3 regions of the Streptococcus sp. SI1 genome follow, and region 1 is predicted to be linked to each of the others. Evidence: predicted binding sites of a transcription regulator. Region 1 holds the regulator's gene; each other region holds the start of a gene.
What was found. The regulator Rex, encoded in region 1, represses fermentation and respiration genes when NADH is low (regulators of the CRP and FNR family bind a similar motif). The targets are predictions, from matches to a motif close to TTGTGAANTANTTCACAA.

Region 2: a site for Rex is predicted at 3,004-3,021, ahead of adhE (bifunctional acetaldehyde-CoA/alcohol dehydrogenase). Genes of this name have one in related genera too.
Region 3: a site for Rex is predicted at 2,718-2,735, ahead of pflB (formate C-acetyltransferase). Genes of this name have one in related genera too.

Annotation. Positions count from the first base shown of each region.
Region 1 covers NZ_JAQFJE010000001.1:244,453-249,727, forward strand. Annotated here, with positions in the region: gene pstB (phosphate ABC transporter ATP-binding protein PstB) at 1-159, shown strand, start outside; gene pstB (phosphate ABC transporter ATP-binding protein PstB) at 199-957, shown strand; gene phoU (phosphate signaling complex protein PhoU) at 1,038-1,691, shown strand; gene radC (DNA repair protein RadC) at 1,777-2,457, shown strand; partial or broken gene PCY10_RS09660 (gamma-glutamyl-gamma-aminobutyrate hydrolase family protein) at 2,454-3,090, opposite strand; gene PCY10_RS01265 (redox-sensing transcriptional repressor Rex) at 3,109-3,753, opposite strand; gene PCY10_RS01270 (DUF1831 domain-containing protein) at 3,934-4,281, opposite strand; gene PCY10_RS01275 (cysteine desulfurase family protein) at 4,286-5,275, opposite strand, start outside.
Region 2 covers NZ_JAQFJE010000006.1:50,591-55,865, reverse strand. Annotated here, with positions in the region: gene PCY10_RS07930 (N-acetylmannosamine-6-phosphate 2-epimerase) at 1-24, opposite strand, end outside; gene adhE (bifunctional acetaldehyde-CoA/alcohol dehydrogenase) at 317-2,968, opposite strand; gene PCY10_RS07920 (acyltransferase family protein) at 3,342-5,159, opposite strand; gene PCY10_RS07915 (MORN repeat-containing protein) at 5,149-5,275, opposite strand, start outside.
Region 3 covers NZ_JAQFJE010000007.1:46,364-51,638, forward strand. Annotated here, with positions in the region: gene PCY10_RS08670 (threonine/serine exporter family protein) at 1-176, opposite strand, end outside; gene pflB (formate C-acetyltransferase) at 337-2,652, opposite strand; gene dinB (DNA polymerase IV) at 2,984-4,048, shown strand; gene PCY10_RS08685 (ATP-dependent RecD-like DNA helicase) at 4,259-5,275, opposite strand, start outside.

The DNA.
Region 1 (5,275 bases):
ATCATAGTAACTCACAGTATGCAGCAGGCGGCACGTGCTAGTGACTATACTGGTTTCTTCTATCTTGGTGATTTAATTGAATATGATGAAACTGCCAAGATTTTCCAAAATGCTAAGTTGCAGTCTACCAATGATTATGTTTCTGGCCATTTTGGATAAGAAACTGTGTGAATTTAGAATTTATTAAAGGATTATCAGATGACAGAACCTATTTTACAAATTAAGGACTTGTCGGTTTATTATAACCAAAAGAAAGCCCTCAATAGTGTATCATTAGATGTATTGCCTCATGAGATTACAGCTTTGATTGGTCCTTCTGGATCGGGAAAGTCAACTCTTTTAAAAGCAATCAATCGGATGGGAGATTTGAATCCAGAGGTTACAACGACAGGTACTGTAATTTACAATGGACACAATATTTATAGTCCGAGGACAGATACGGTAGAGCTTCGAAAAGAAATTGGAATGGTTTTTCAACAGCCCAATCCATTTCCAATGACGATTTATGAAAATGTTGTTTATGGTTTGCGAATCAATGGTGTTAGAGACAAAGAGGTGTTAGACGAAGTTGTTGAATCTTCACTCAAGAGTGCATCTATTTGGGATGAGGTGAAAGATCGCTTATATGATTCAGCCATTGGTTTGTCAGGTGGTCAGCAGCAACGTGTCTGTGTGGCGCGTGTTTTGGCAACGAGTCCAAAAATTATTCTTTTAGATGAGCCGACATCAGCACTTGATCCCATTTCAGCAGGAAAAATTGAAGAAACACTTCATGGCTTGAAAGATAAATATACGATGTTACTGGTGACGCGTTCGATGCAGCAAGCTAGCCGTATTTCAGACAAGACAGCGTTCTTCCTGAGTGGAGATTTAATTGAATTTAATACTACAAAAGAAATGTTTCTCAGTCCAATTCATAAAGAAACAGAAGATTACATTACAGGAAAATTTGGCTAGAAAGATGGATGCTACTTTTTGTTAGTTCAGCCAATCACGAGGAATATTAATCCTCTTTATATCTGACGAAAGGAAATTTTATGCTTAGAGTACAATTTGAAGAAGATTTAGCAAAACTCCATAACCAATTCTATGCGATGGGAAATGAAGTGTTATCACAGATTAACCGTACAGTTCGTGCATTTGTGACCCACGATCGTGAATTGGCAAAAGAGGTTATTGAAAAAGATGCAGAAGTAAATGAATATGAAGTAAAGTTGGAGAAAAAGTCTTTAGAAATCATTGCTTTGCAGCAGCCTGTTTCACAAGATTTACGAACTGTTATTACAGTTTTGAAGGCAAGTAGTGATGTGGAAAGAATGGGAGATCATGCCGTTTCCATTGCACAAGCAACGATTCGCATGAAAGGAGAAGTTCGTATTCAATCTGTCGAAGAAGAAATCAGCAAGATGGGACGTGACGTCAAAAATTTTGTGGAAGCAGCACTTGAACTTTACCTTAATGGTGACGTGGATAAGGCTTATGAAGTTGCAGCAATGGATGAGAAAATTAATCAGTATTTTGATGATATTCGAGATCTAGCAACGCAAGAAATTAAGGCTAATCCTGATTTGATCGTTACGGGTCGTGATTACTTCCAAGTAATTTCGTTTTTAGAACGTATTGGCGATTATGCCAAAAATATTTGTGAATGGGTTGTTTATTTTGAAACAGGCAAAATTGTTGAAATGTAAAAGTTAAAATAAAAAATTTGAGATGCTTTCTCAAATTTTTTATTTTAGTCTTCTTTTTCCGAATAAGGATATGAGGAGGTTTTTTATGTATAGTATTTCATTTCAGGAAGATTCTTTATTGCCAAGAGAACGTTTGGTAGCAGAAGGTGCAGAACAATTGAGTAATCAAGAATTATTATCTATTCTTCTCCGAACAGGTAATAAAAAAGAAACTGTTTTTCAAGTTTCCCAACGAATTTTATCAACTATTTCTAGTTTAAATGAGTTACGTAATATGACGCTACAAGAACTACAATCAATCTCTGGAATTGGTCGTATCAAAGCTATTGAGTTGCAAGCTATGGTTGAATTAGGGCAACGAATCAGCAAGGCAAAATTGATTATGCAAGAGCAGATTTTAAGTAGCCAAAAATTAGCGAAAAAAATGCAACAGGAATTAGGACATAAAAAACAGGAACATCTTGTTGCTTTATATCTAGACACTCAAAATAAAATAATTCATCAACAGACTATTTTTATCGGCAGTGTGTCACGCAGTATAGCAGAACCACGTGAAATTTTGCACTATGCTGTGAAACATATGGCGACATCTATTATATTAGTACATAATCATCCCTCAGGAGCGGTACTACCTAGCAAAAACGACGATGAAGTCACCAAACATGTAAGAGAAGCATGTGAGCTAATGGGCTTCATCTTACTGGATCATCTCATCGTCGCTGAGAAAGATTATTATAGTTATCGAGAAGAAACAGAATTGATTTAAAGTTTATTACCAACATAGTCAAAAAGAAGCCGATCTTTAAGACGTGTTTCAAATAAATATTCGAGATACCACTGAACTCCTAGATAAGCGATTTTATCAGTTGTTGCAATAGCTTCAATAGCGTTGTCTTTTGAATCCCGTGTTATGACTTCAATCTTCTTTGCTGAATCTTTGATACTTTTCTAAAATAGAGCCGGATTTAGTGACCAATTTTGGATAGTATACTCAGCAGAAGTGTCTTGCTAGTAATGTTCAATATCTTGATAAAGAGTTCTCCCATTGTGACTTGAAATAATTGTGCATCACGACAAACAGTAAAAATTGGTTTATCCTGCTGGATAGCTTCATGAATTAGGGTTAATTCAAATACATCATGTTCTAAGTGCTATCATCCCTATCAATCGTTTTTCTTCGCCATAAAATTGCGGAGCTACATTTTGCCCATCCGTTAGAATAAGTTTATCAATCATCTGGATGTAGTGGGTGTGCCATATCTGCATCCCAAATTGGTAAAATAACAAGGCTTCCACCAATTTATTTAATATCCTCTACAAATCCTTTTGCAGTATAACTCATCATTGCAAAAGGATTTGGTCTTTCATTTTCTGTAGCTCCGATAATGGGTTTCTTCATGAGTAGTGGTACGCTTTTTTAATGTTCTTTTTTCATAAAGTAGAGTAATGTCTGTAGCTCACTGGTCAAATCAACATATTGAACGACAACATCTTTTGGAACAGTTAAGTGGACAGGTGAAAAACTGAGAATACCTTTTATACCAGCTTCCACAAGAGTAGTTGCAACTTCTTGAGCTTTTGTGCTTGGAACTGTTAAAATAGCTGTTTGTACATTTACGTTTCTTAGTTTATTGTTGATTTGTGAAATACCATAAATAGGAATCCCGTCATTTGTAGTGGTTCCAACTTCAGGATGCTCGTCAATGTCAAATGCCATGACAATCTTCATTTTATTACGTTCATGGAAGCGGTAGTGGAGTAAGGCATGTCCCATATTACCGATACCAACCAACATCACATTGGTAATCGAATGATCATGAAGTAAATCAGCAAAAAAATTCATGAGCTTTTTTACATCATAACCATATCCACGACGCCCCAATTCCCCGAAGTAAGAAAAATCTCGACGGACAGTTGCTGAATCAATTCCGATAGCATCTGCGATTTGCTTTGAATTTGCCTTTTCGATTTTTTCAGAATTAAATCGTTTAAAAATCCGATAATAAAGAGAGAGTCTTTTAGCAGTTGCACGTGGAATAACTGTACTTTTTTCAGATTTCACAAAACCACATCCTTTCAATGACTATTTTATAGAAAGTTTGTGAAAAAATCAACTTATTTGATAAAAATAGAAAAATAGTAGGATAAAATGCAGAAAATTTTTGATTCTGCATTTTATCCTACTCTTACTTTATTACTTCGCTGCTAGTTTAAAAATAAGATTTTAAACTAGGTCATTTTCCTATTGATCTTTCTTGATGAAAATGCCACGTTCTACCAAACTATTCATTAGGAAATAAAATTTTTCCTGAATAATATGATTAGCCTCTGATTTAAAAATATTGACCAAACGAAGTCCTGATTTGTCTGTAATATTGATTTTTACACCCGAAAGCTCTTTATTGATAATGATTTTTAATAGGAAACCATCACCACTATTGGGAACATTTTCTAATAAGCGTGACAATTCATAATTTCCAACTTTTGTTTCAGCGAAAGTGTTATCACGCAAAGTAAATTTTTTTACGTTTTCTCCAAGAGAGTAGCTGTATGGGCAATCTTTTAAGTGAATAGTGGTCTCAAAAGCCATCTATTTATCCTCCTAAAATTTCTTTTAATATTGTGGTAAATTGGTGAACTTCTTCTGAAGTATTTTGTTCTGAAAAGCTAATGCGGATAGATTCCTTTAAACGATTTGAATCACTACCATAAAAAGCTTCAAGAACGTGACTTGGTTCAACTGTACCTGCTGTACAAGCAGATCCGGTTGAAATAGAAATTCCTGCCAAGTCTAAACGCATTAGTAATAAGTCATTAGCCTGTGTAGGAAAGCCAAGATTTACAACATAGGGAAATGTATGAGAAATATTGTTGATATAATAGTCTGTCTCATCCAACTCCGTGAGCAGTTGTGTTTTTAAACTGTCAACATGGTGAATATTTGCTTGATAAGAACTGAGATTTTCTTTTAAAGCTGCAATCATTCCAGCGATAGCTGCTAAATTTTCAGTGCCTGCACGTCTTTTATCTTCTTGATCTCCACCATGTAAAAATTTATCAAATTTCATCTGATTGGCATATAAGAAACCAATGCCTTTAGGACCATGAAATTTATGAGCTGATGCACTCATAAAATCAATTCCTAGTTTTTCAGGATACACAGGTAATTTGCCCATAATTTGTACTGCATCCACATGATAAGCGGTAGGATGATGTTTCAAAACTTCAGCAATTTCTTTGATTGGAAGCAGGTAGCCAGTTTCATTGTTGGCATACATAGTGGAGACAAGTATAGTATCCTCTCTAAGAGCTTCTTTTATCTGCTGAGCTGTGATTTCTCCATTTTGGGGTTGGATATAAGTCGCTTCAAAGCCAAACTTATCTACCAGATATTCAATAGTTGCAAGCACAGAATGATGTTCGATAGCAGTGGTGATAATGTGCTTTCCTTGATCTTGATGGGCTAAGGCATACCCCTTTATGGCTGTATTGTTACTTTCTGTCCCACCTGATGTAAAGATGATATGTTGACTTTTAGTATGAAGTAGATCAGCAAGTTCTTGTCGTTCTTTGCGAAGAATTTT
Region 2 (5,275 bases), on a different contig from region 1:
CTCGTCTTTTGTCATTTTTGCCATAGACAGCCTTCTCCTTTACTATTGTAGATTGATTTTTAAAGCGCTTTCAATCTCACAATGCTATTATAGCTGTTTTTTAAAGTGCTTTCAACGAAATCCGATTTTTAGGTTTTAATTTCTGTAAACGGTTACTTTTTCTTAAATTCTGAAAGTAGTTTCAACAAAAACACCCCAAATGTTAGACATAGAATCTAACATTTGGGGTACTGTTCTACGATAAGCAGAAGAAATACTCTTCAACAATTGAAAAACCTCCCTACTTTTTTGTAGGGAGGCATGACTGATAAAGAACTTATTTCCGACGTCCTGGACGTTCTTTGTATCCATAATATGCATCTTCAATAATTTCTTGCATATGATCAACCATTGGAAGACGAGGATTCGCTGGTGAACACTGATCTTCATAAGCTAAGAATGCTAACTCACGAGAATGTTCTTTCCATTCTTTCTCATCGATTCCTTGATCACGGAAGTTCATTTTAATTCCTACACGCTCACCAAGTTCGTAAACCGCTTTGGCATATGATTCAACGGCTTCTTCTGGAGTAGAAGCTGGAAGACCGAGCAATTTAGCAATATCTTGGTATTTTTCATCAGCACGGTAGTAGTTGTACTTAGGCCATGTAGCTGCTTTAGCAGGGCGAGTACCATTATAGCGAATAACATACGGCAACAGGATGGCATTTGTCCGACCATGAATTGTATGGAATTGTGCACCAATCTTGTGAGCCATTGAGTGAGAAATTCCAAGGAAAGCATTGGCAAACGCCATACCCGCCATAGTCGAAGCATTGTGCATCTTTTCACGAGAGTGGAAATCAGCATTCTTCACAGAATTTTCAAGATGTTCAAAAACTAATTTAATCGCTTGCAATGCCAAACCGTCTGTAAAGTCATTTGCCATTTGAGAAACATAGGCTTCTGTCGCATGTGTCAATACGTCCATACCAGTATCAGCTGCGATAAATCCTGGAACAGTCAATACCAGCGCAGGATCAACAATGGCAACTGTCGGCGTCAATGAATAGTCTGCAATTGGGTATTTACGGTTATTAGCTTTATCAGAGATAACAGCAAATGGAGTAACTTCTGAACCTGTACCTGAAGTTGTCGGAATACCGATAAATTTCGTTTTTCTGCCAAGCTGAGGGAACTTGAAGGCACGTTTACGAATATCCATGAATTTTTGAACAAGGTCATGGAAATCTACTTCTGGTTGTTCATAGAAAAGCCACATAACTTTTGCCGCATCCATTGGTGAACCACCACCCAAAGCAATAATTGTATCCGGTTTGAAGGTACGCATCAAATCTGTTCCCTTCATTACGGTCGAAATATCTGGATCTGGTTCAACCTCTGCAAAGATTTGATAGGTTACTTTATTGCGACGAAGTTCTAACTGCTCAATAATGCGGTCAAGGAATCCTAATTCAACCATTGAGTGGTCTGTGACAATCATGACACGCTCTACATCACGGCATTTTTGTAGATATTGAATTGAATTGCGTTCGAAGTATGTTTTTGAAGGAACTTTAAACCATTGCATATTATTATTACGTCTTCCTACTTTTTTGATATTCAAGAGATTTACAGCACTGACATTATCACCAACAGAGTTGCGTCCATAAGAGCCACATCCTAATGTTAATGAAGGTAAAAATGCATTGTAAACGTCCCCGATACCACCGAAAGTAGAAGGTGAATTGCAAATCACACGAATCGCTTTTACAGCTTTACCAAATTCTTTTGTCAATTCTTCATCTGCTGTATGAATAGCAGCTGAGTGACCAAGTCCATGGAATTCAACCATTTGACGAGCCTTGTTAATGCCGTCTTCACGAGATTCTGATTTCAAAACAGCGATGACTGGTGATAATTTTTCACGTGTCAACGGTTCTTTTTCGCCAACTTCCTTACATTCTGCAGCCAAAATATTTGTATCTTCTGGTACAGAGAAACCTGCTTGTTCCGCAATCCAAACAGCTGATTTACCAACAATATCTGGATTTAATTTAGCACCTGCGCAATTTTTGCTGTTGGCTTTCACACCAAAGCAGAACTCTTCTAAAAGAGCTTTTTCTTTCTTATTGACAAAGTAAGTGTGATAAGATTTAAACTCTTCAAGAAACTCATTGTAGACTTCTTTATCAATGATAACAGCTTGCTCAGAAGCACAGACCATTCCGTTATCAAATGATTTAGACATCACAATATCATGAGCTGCTTGGCGGATATTAGCTGATTTTTCGACATAAGCTGGTACATTTCCAGCACCAACTCCAAGAGCCGGTTTCCCACATGAGTAAGCAGCTTTCACCATCGCATTTCCACCAGTTGCAAGGATTGTTGCAATCCCTTCGTGGTTCATCAGTGCTGAAGTAGCTTCCATTGATGGTTGAGTAATCCACTGTACACAATTTTCGGGCGCACCTGCTGCAATCGCTGCATCACGCACGATTTGTGCCGCATGAGCAGATGATTCTTGAGCTGATGGGTGGAAAGCAAAGATAATAGGATTACGCGTTTTCAAAGAAATTAATGATTTGAAAATTGCTGTTGAAGTTGGGTTTGTTGTCGGTGTGATCCCACAGACAACGCCGACTGGTTCTGCAATAAGTGTCAAACCAGTCACGTCATCTTCATCAATGATTCCAACAGTTTTGGTATGGCGCATATTGTTTACCACATGTTCACAAGCAAAAAGATTTTTGGTTGCTTTATCTTCAAAAACACCACGCCCAGTTTCTTCTAGAGCATGTAAAGCCAGTTGACCATGTGCATCAAGCGCAGCAACAGAAGCTTTCGCAACGATATAATCAACTTGTTCTTGATCTAATTTACGCATTTCCTCAAGCGCAACAAGACCCTTTTGAACAAGTTCATCCACGTGTTTTTGAGCAGCTAAGACTTTGTCTTCTTTTGCTACAGTTTTTTTATCAGCCATATCTTCCTCCAATGGTTCTTAGGATTTTAAAACCCTTGTTAATTTTTTCACAAGATTATTATACCCTATTTTCCTGATATTGTAAACACTTTCACTTAAAATTCACAATCTTTTTATTTTATTTTGTGAATACCTTTTAAAAACGCCGTTCTAATCACATTTTTACAATCTATATTGTGAAACAATAAATATAAAATATTTATTTCACATACTTTCTCTGAAATTTGTTGAAATATAGCAATTACAAAGAAAGCGCTTTCTTGATGTAGGCCTTCATTTTTGCTGTAAAATCACCAAATAGTATTTAATATGAAAAAACTCTATGAACACTAAATCCATTCACAGAGTTTCGACTGTTATTCAAAATATAAAGCTACTTCTTTACACTTCCTTTTTTCGTTGCCTCATCAATCGTTTGTTTGATTGTTTGAGCATATAGTTCCCCACCTTTGGTGATAGTCGTGGACTCTGCACCAAAGTGTACATAATCTGTACCATACCAAATTTCGGGATGCTGAATTGCCGTCTTATACCAATCCGCTACAAAAACATAATCATACTTTTTAGCCAATTCTAATTCATACTGCCGCGTTTTTACAGCAATACTAGCCCCATTATGTGCAGTGCGTCCATCATAAGGCGTAACTAAAATCAAACGATGACCTTTCGGTAGCTTTGCCACTATTTGATTGAGCAATGCTTCATAGTTTTCTACAGTATTTGTACCAAGGGCAACTACCACATTCTCTAGTAAAATTTTATTTGAAATAGCTGTTTGATAAACTTCCAAACCAGACGACAAATTACGGCTAACAGCAGCATCCACTTGAATTTCTGGCATAGCTTGTTTAAGCCATGCACTTGCCCTCAAGGCGACAGAATCTCCGATGACTGTCGTACCTTTTGCTACATTGTATTGACTCGCAGTCGCATTATCAACTTGTGTACGAGTAATTTGCATTTTATTATCAGCTTGAACTAAGCTATTTGTCAAGAGATTTTCTTCAAAAGCACCAATTTTAGGAGCCGTTATGATGATGACCAAAGCAACTAACGTTAAGGGAATTAAACTATAAAATGCGGGCATTGTGATTTGCTTGATATCCATTTTCAAGCCAAATACTTTAGGTGGTTTACCAGCTAAAGTCGGCTCCAAAAGGTAGAAGGAGCCCGCAGCAAAAGCAAAGGAGAGAATGGTGGTCAAAAGCACTGCCAAACCATTGTTCAATAATTGAGAAAAAATGATATAGAATGGCCAATGGAACAAATATACACCATAGCTCGTATCTGCAATAAATGTGATAACAGGCGGCTCATCAAGATGTGGCGTTTTTTCGTGTAGCACACGCGTTGCTAGAATCATCACTAATGAAAAGACTGTGGAAAAAAGGAAACCAAATAGATAGGTTAATAAATTGTCAAATTTCAGAAGAAATGTCAGTAACAGCAAAGCTCCAAAACTAACACCAAGTAGATAGAAGGTTTTTTTCAAATCAAGCGCCTGTTCCATTTTTCGGAAAGGTGCCCCTAAGTCACTTATGCCTGAAACTGTAGCGAGAACACTGCCAGCAAAGAACGGAAAAATATGAGTAAAGCTTGAAAAGTAGATCACAGAGAAGTTTGAAGAGAAAAATGCTCTTATAAACATCGAAAGAAAACTAATGAAGAATAAGGCAGATGATAAAAGAAAAATCATTCCGCGAAATTGTCCAACCGATTTACTTTTTTTCGCTAAAAACCAAGTAGCCACACCCCACAATAGATAGTAGTGCATTTCCAAGGCCAAACTCCATGTATGTACAAAAAGATGCGGGATAAACTGACTTTCATAATTTCCGCCAGATAAAATTTCAAAAAAGTTTGTCACAAACCCTAGAGCTGCAGCAATCTGTGTGCCAATACCAGCTACAAAATCTTTCCGAATCAACACTGTAAAAGGCATGACAATCAAAACCATCAACACAAGCGGTGGCACAATCCGATAAAAGCGACGTTTCAGAAAGCCTCTGAGATCAATTGCCTTACTTCTAACAAATTCATCAATCAGGAGTGATGTAATCAAAAAACCTGAGAACGTAAAGAATATATCCACACCGATAAATCCACCAGGAAAAGCCTTCTGAAAGAAATGATAGAGTAAAACTAGGAGTAAGCCTGTTATCCTCACTAATGAAAACCATTTAATGCGCATTTTGATAAATCCCCTGTTTAAACTTTCCCTTGTAAACAACATTATTTTCTGTTGTTAATTTACCTTGTCCTTCAGGCTGACCGTTAACAAAATCACCCTCATACTTCCAGCCAGTC
Region 3 (5,275 bases), on a different contig from region 1:
TGAGTAATGCGTTTCATACGCGAAATATTGGTGTTTTCAATTGAAAAGAAAATGGCAACTGGCATTGCGAGTGCATTACAATCCATAATTCCTTGAGAATGGGCAATCCGAATCATGGTATCTTCAACCCGATAAATTTCAGAACCACTTTGAAGCAAAAGCGTACCTGCTAACATCAAGACATCAACAGTTAGATTAAATTTATCTTCCCTTTCTACATCTCTTTTCTCCACTATCTGTACACCCTTTTCTTTTAACTAACAATACCTCTATTATAGCATAAAAAAGAAGAAAACCAGCTGGAATTTCCAACTGGTTTTTGAGAATAGAATTGAATTAGCTAAGGGCATCATCCATTGAAAGCACTTCGTGGAAGACACGTTGAGTCAATTCAGTTTTTTGTTCTTTAGTAAGGTATTTGGTATTGACACAGTAACCTGAGATACGAACGATAACGTCTTCACCATTCATAATCTTATCATAGACATCTTTCAAGTCCATAACGTTCAAGTTGACGTGTTGTCCTCCATTTTCAAAGTAACCATCAAGAATCGTCACCAAGTTATCTACCTGTTCTTCACGAGTTTTACCAAGAGCACGAGGTGAAACTTGTGTAGTGAGAGAGATACCATCTGCTGCATAGCCAAAGTCAAGGCTGGCTAGTGAGTTGAGGTTTTGCAACCAACCACCACGAGCTTTGTTAGATGGGTTCGCACCTGGTGAGAAGAATTCTAATTTAGATAAGTTTACTGAACCATCTTCGTTGAGGTATACCCCTTTGTGGACTGGTGAGTTACCAGTTTGTTTAGAGTAGGCAACGTTCGAAGTGATAGTGAGAAGTGATACAGTCGCTTCTGCATTCTTGTAAAGTCGATGGCTGCGAAGACGAGTAGTGTAAGCTTCAATCAACCATTCTGCCAATTCATTTGAACGAGGATCATCTTCACCCCAACGTGGGTATTCGCCAGTAGTTTCGTAGTCGTAGATATAACCATTTTCGTCACGGATTGGTTTGACTGTCGCATACTTAATAGCTGATAATGTATCAACTGTATTGGCAAATCCACAGATACCAAATCCCATATTAGCACGTTGATGGGTTGGCAAGAAGGCCATTTGAACAGCTTCGTAGTTGTACTTATCTGTCATGTAGTGAATGATATTCAATGCATCTACGTAAGTATCTGTCAACCAATCGAGCGATTTTTCAAAGTTTGCCTTAACAGTATCAAAGTCAAGGACTTCATCACGAATAGGTTCGATGTCAAATACTTTGTAATCTTTGTGAACATCATCGTAACCACCGTTAAGACCTGTAAGAAGAGCTTTTAATACGTTTACACGAGCACCAAAGTATTGGATGTTATGGCGTTGTTCTTCATTTTCTGGATCGAGTGGAGACACACAGCATGAAATACAACTCATTTCACCATAGCCATCTTTCGCCATTGTTGTTACACCTTCGTATTGAATAGAAGAGTGCTTGTGGCTCATGTGCATGCAGTAATGACGGAATGCATATGGTAATTTATCTGTCCAAAGAACTGTTAAGTTTGGCTCTGGTGAGTTACCAATATTGTCAAGTGTATTCAAGAAACGGTAGTCCATTTTTGTCACACGGTGACGACCATCATTTCCCATACCCGCCATAGACGTTGTGATGAAGGTTGGGTCACCTGAGTAGAGTTGATCGTATGCTTTTGTACGAGCAAATTTTACAGTACGAAGTTTCAAGACGAAATCATCAACAAATTCTTGGATTTCTGATTCAGTGTAAGTACCACGAGCCAAGTCACGTTCAGCATAGATGTCAAGAACGATAGGCACACGTCCAAGAGAAGTAGCAGCACCATTGATGACACGGCAGACAGCCATGAAGGCGATGTTAGTCCATTGGATAGCTTCTTTAACGTCAAAGGCAGGACGGCGAACATCTACTCCGTAAAGGTCACCCAGGCGAACAACTTCTTTCAATGATTGGTATTGAAGGTTGACTTCTTCACGAAGACGAATTGTTTCTTCATCAATATCTGTCAAAGCATTCCAGTCTTCAACCTTTTCTGCCATCAAGTAATCTGCTCCGTAAAGTGCAAGACGAGCATAAACACCGATGATACGTCCGCGTGAGTAAGCATCTGGCAGACCTGTAACGGTATGCGCATGACGTGCACGACGAATATTGGTTGTATAAGCACGGAAAATACCATCATTTACAGTTGTCACGTATTTTGTGAAAATTTCATGCATTTTAGGATCAGGTTCATATCCATGTTCCTTCAAGGCAGTTTCTGCCATACGGATACCACCTTTTGGCATGAAATTCAACTTAAACAATTCATCATTTTGGATACCATAAATCAATTCATTGTCTTTATCAATGTATCCTGCTGGAATATCAGCGATTGAAGTAGCACGTGTATCCATTGGGAAACGTGTTTCTTCATAATGTGCTTTTGTATCTTCGATAATTTTTTTAATGTGAAGAGAGCGTTCAGTTGGTCCAGCTAAGAAACTTTCATCTCCATCATAAGGAGTGTAGTTTGCTTGTACAAAACGAGATACACTGGCTTTTTCTCGCCAATCATCGCCTTTGAAGCCTTCCCAAGCTTTATCAAAAATATCCTGTGCTTCGACAACAGTTTTAACAACCATGTTTTTTCCTCTTGAATCTTTCTAGTAACACAAAACTGTTACATTTATAAAATCAGTATAGCATATAGTAATCGTTTACACAAACGAAATATAATAATAAAAGCACTTTCTTTTATAATACAGATTGACAAAAGTTGTATAACTGTGTTATAATTTTGAAAGATTAGATGAAAATAGGAAAAGAGTTTAATAAACTTAGATAGTTTACAAAGTCAAGGGAGAGGTTGATCATGAGGAAAGTAAAACTATTACAGGTTTTGATTTTCTGTAGTTTACCTTGTATGTAATAGCTGCTTTTTTATTTATACTTTAATCCTTTGTAGGAGAATAAATGTTAATTTTTCCGCTCAACAATGATACGTCTCGGAAAATTATTCACATTGATATGGATGCTTTTTTTGCCTCCGTAGAAGAAAGAAACAACCCAGACCTAAAAGGAAAACCTGTCATTATAGGGAGAGACCCTCGTTTGACTGGTGGACGGGGTGTTGTCTCTACCTGCAATTATGAAGCGCGAAAGTTCGGTGTACATTCAGCAATGAGTTCTAAAGAAGCATACGAACGCTGTCCGCAGGCGATTTTCATTTCGGGAAATTATGAAAAATATCAAGCTGTCAGTCAAGAAATTCGAGACATTTTTAAACGGTATACAGATGTGATTGAGCCCATCAGTATTGATGAAGCTTATCTAGACGTGACAAAAAATAAATTGGGTATAAAATCTGCTGTCAAGATAGCCAAGCTAATCCAGCACGAGATATGGACAGAACTTCATTTAACAAGTTCTGCGGGTGTTTCCTATAACAAATTTTTAGCAAAAATGGCTAGTGATTATAAAAAACCTCATGGTTTGACAGTTGTTTTGCCCGAAGAAGCAGAATCCTTCCTTTCTCCAATGGATGTAAGTGAATTTTATGGTGTTGGGAAGAAGACAGTGGCGAAGCTGCATGATATGGGTGTTTATACGGGAGAAGATTTGTTGAAAGTTTCTGAGATGACCTTGATTGATTTGTTTGGGCGGTTTGGTTTTGACCTTTACCGCAAGGCAAGAGGCATCAGCAATTCACCAGTGAAAGTCAATCGTATTCGTAAGTCTATTGGTAAGGAAAGGACTTACGGAAAATTACTATATGACGAAGACGACATAAAAAAGGAATTGACACTTTTATCGCAAAAGGTTGCTCATAGTTTAAAAAAACATGAAAAGTCTGGGAAGACGATTGTCCTGAAGATTCGTTATGCGGATTTCTCGACGTTGACAAAGAGGCAAAGTTTAATGACTAGGACGCAAGATGCAGAGCAGATTGAGCGCATTGCACATGAGATTTATGATAGCTTAGATGAACAAGTAAGTGGTGTGCGACTTTTAGGTGTGACAGTGACAGGATTTGGATAATGTAAAAGAGTCTGGGATAAACGTATCTCAGACTCTTTTATGTAAAGACAATCCTTCATGATGCGGTCTTTATTTGGTGTACTCAAAGCAAGTCAATAGTGCTGACCTAGTAAGCATCAAAGATGGCTTAATGCGTTTTTAGTTTAAACATAGAAATTAGAGAGTGAGGGGGGTCAGCTTTGCGAGTTAACAATTTCTACTCATTCGATTTTAGTTGCCAAAGATACTGTGGATATCTTCTTCAGTCAGTCCGATCATAGGATTTATTTTCGAAAAATTTTCTTCAGTCAAGACACAGTCTTCCACGCTTGTTTTCAAATCATCCACAGAAGTGTGCATTGTTTTTCCATCTGTTGGTAGGTTTGCAAAACGTTGAAGGAGATAGGTTTTTCGGGTGGTGCCAGTATTTTTCACAGCAAAGGCAAAAGCAGACTTTTCCCCAAGAAGAATCAATTTGCTCTTGGCGCGGGTGATGGCGGTATAGATAAGATTGCGCTGTAGCATACGGTGGCTGCTGGAGGTAATTGGTAAAATGACGACAGGAAATTCACTACCCTGAGATTTGTGGATGCTCATGGCATAGGCCAGACGAATTTTATACCATTCACTGCGTTGATAAACAATTTCATTGCCGTCGAAATTGATAGTCAGTTCATCTTGCTTGGAATCGGCATATTTTGCTGGTAGTAAATCGGTGATATAACCCAAATCACCGTTGAACACATTGCTTTCAGCATCGTTGACGAGATGAATAACCCGATCACCTTGTCGGTATTGACCATCAGTAGCTTCAAAGATGAGTTGTTCTTTTACAACAGGATTGATCAGATCTTGCATGAGTTGATTGATGTGGTCAATTCCTGCTTGTCCACGGTACATAGGAGCAAGTACTTGTACATTTTGAGCTGGAATACCACTACGGATAGCGACTTCCACAATGCGTTCAATCATCTGTGGAATCTGCTCGCTACGAACTTCAAAATAAGAACGATCTGCTTTTTTTTCAATGAAATCAATTGGCAGAGCGCCTTTTTGAATCTGACTAGCTAAGGTAACGATCGTGGAATCTTCGCCCTGCCGATAAATTTTTTCTAATTTGGTCTGTGGAAGGAGGGGGATTTTCAGCAAATCTGCTAACACTTGTCCAGGACTGACAGAGGGTAGCTGGTCGGCATCTCCGACAATGAGTAGCTTGCTATTGGAAGAGATATTGCTGAGTAGTTGATT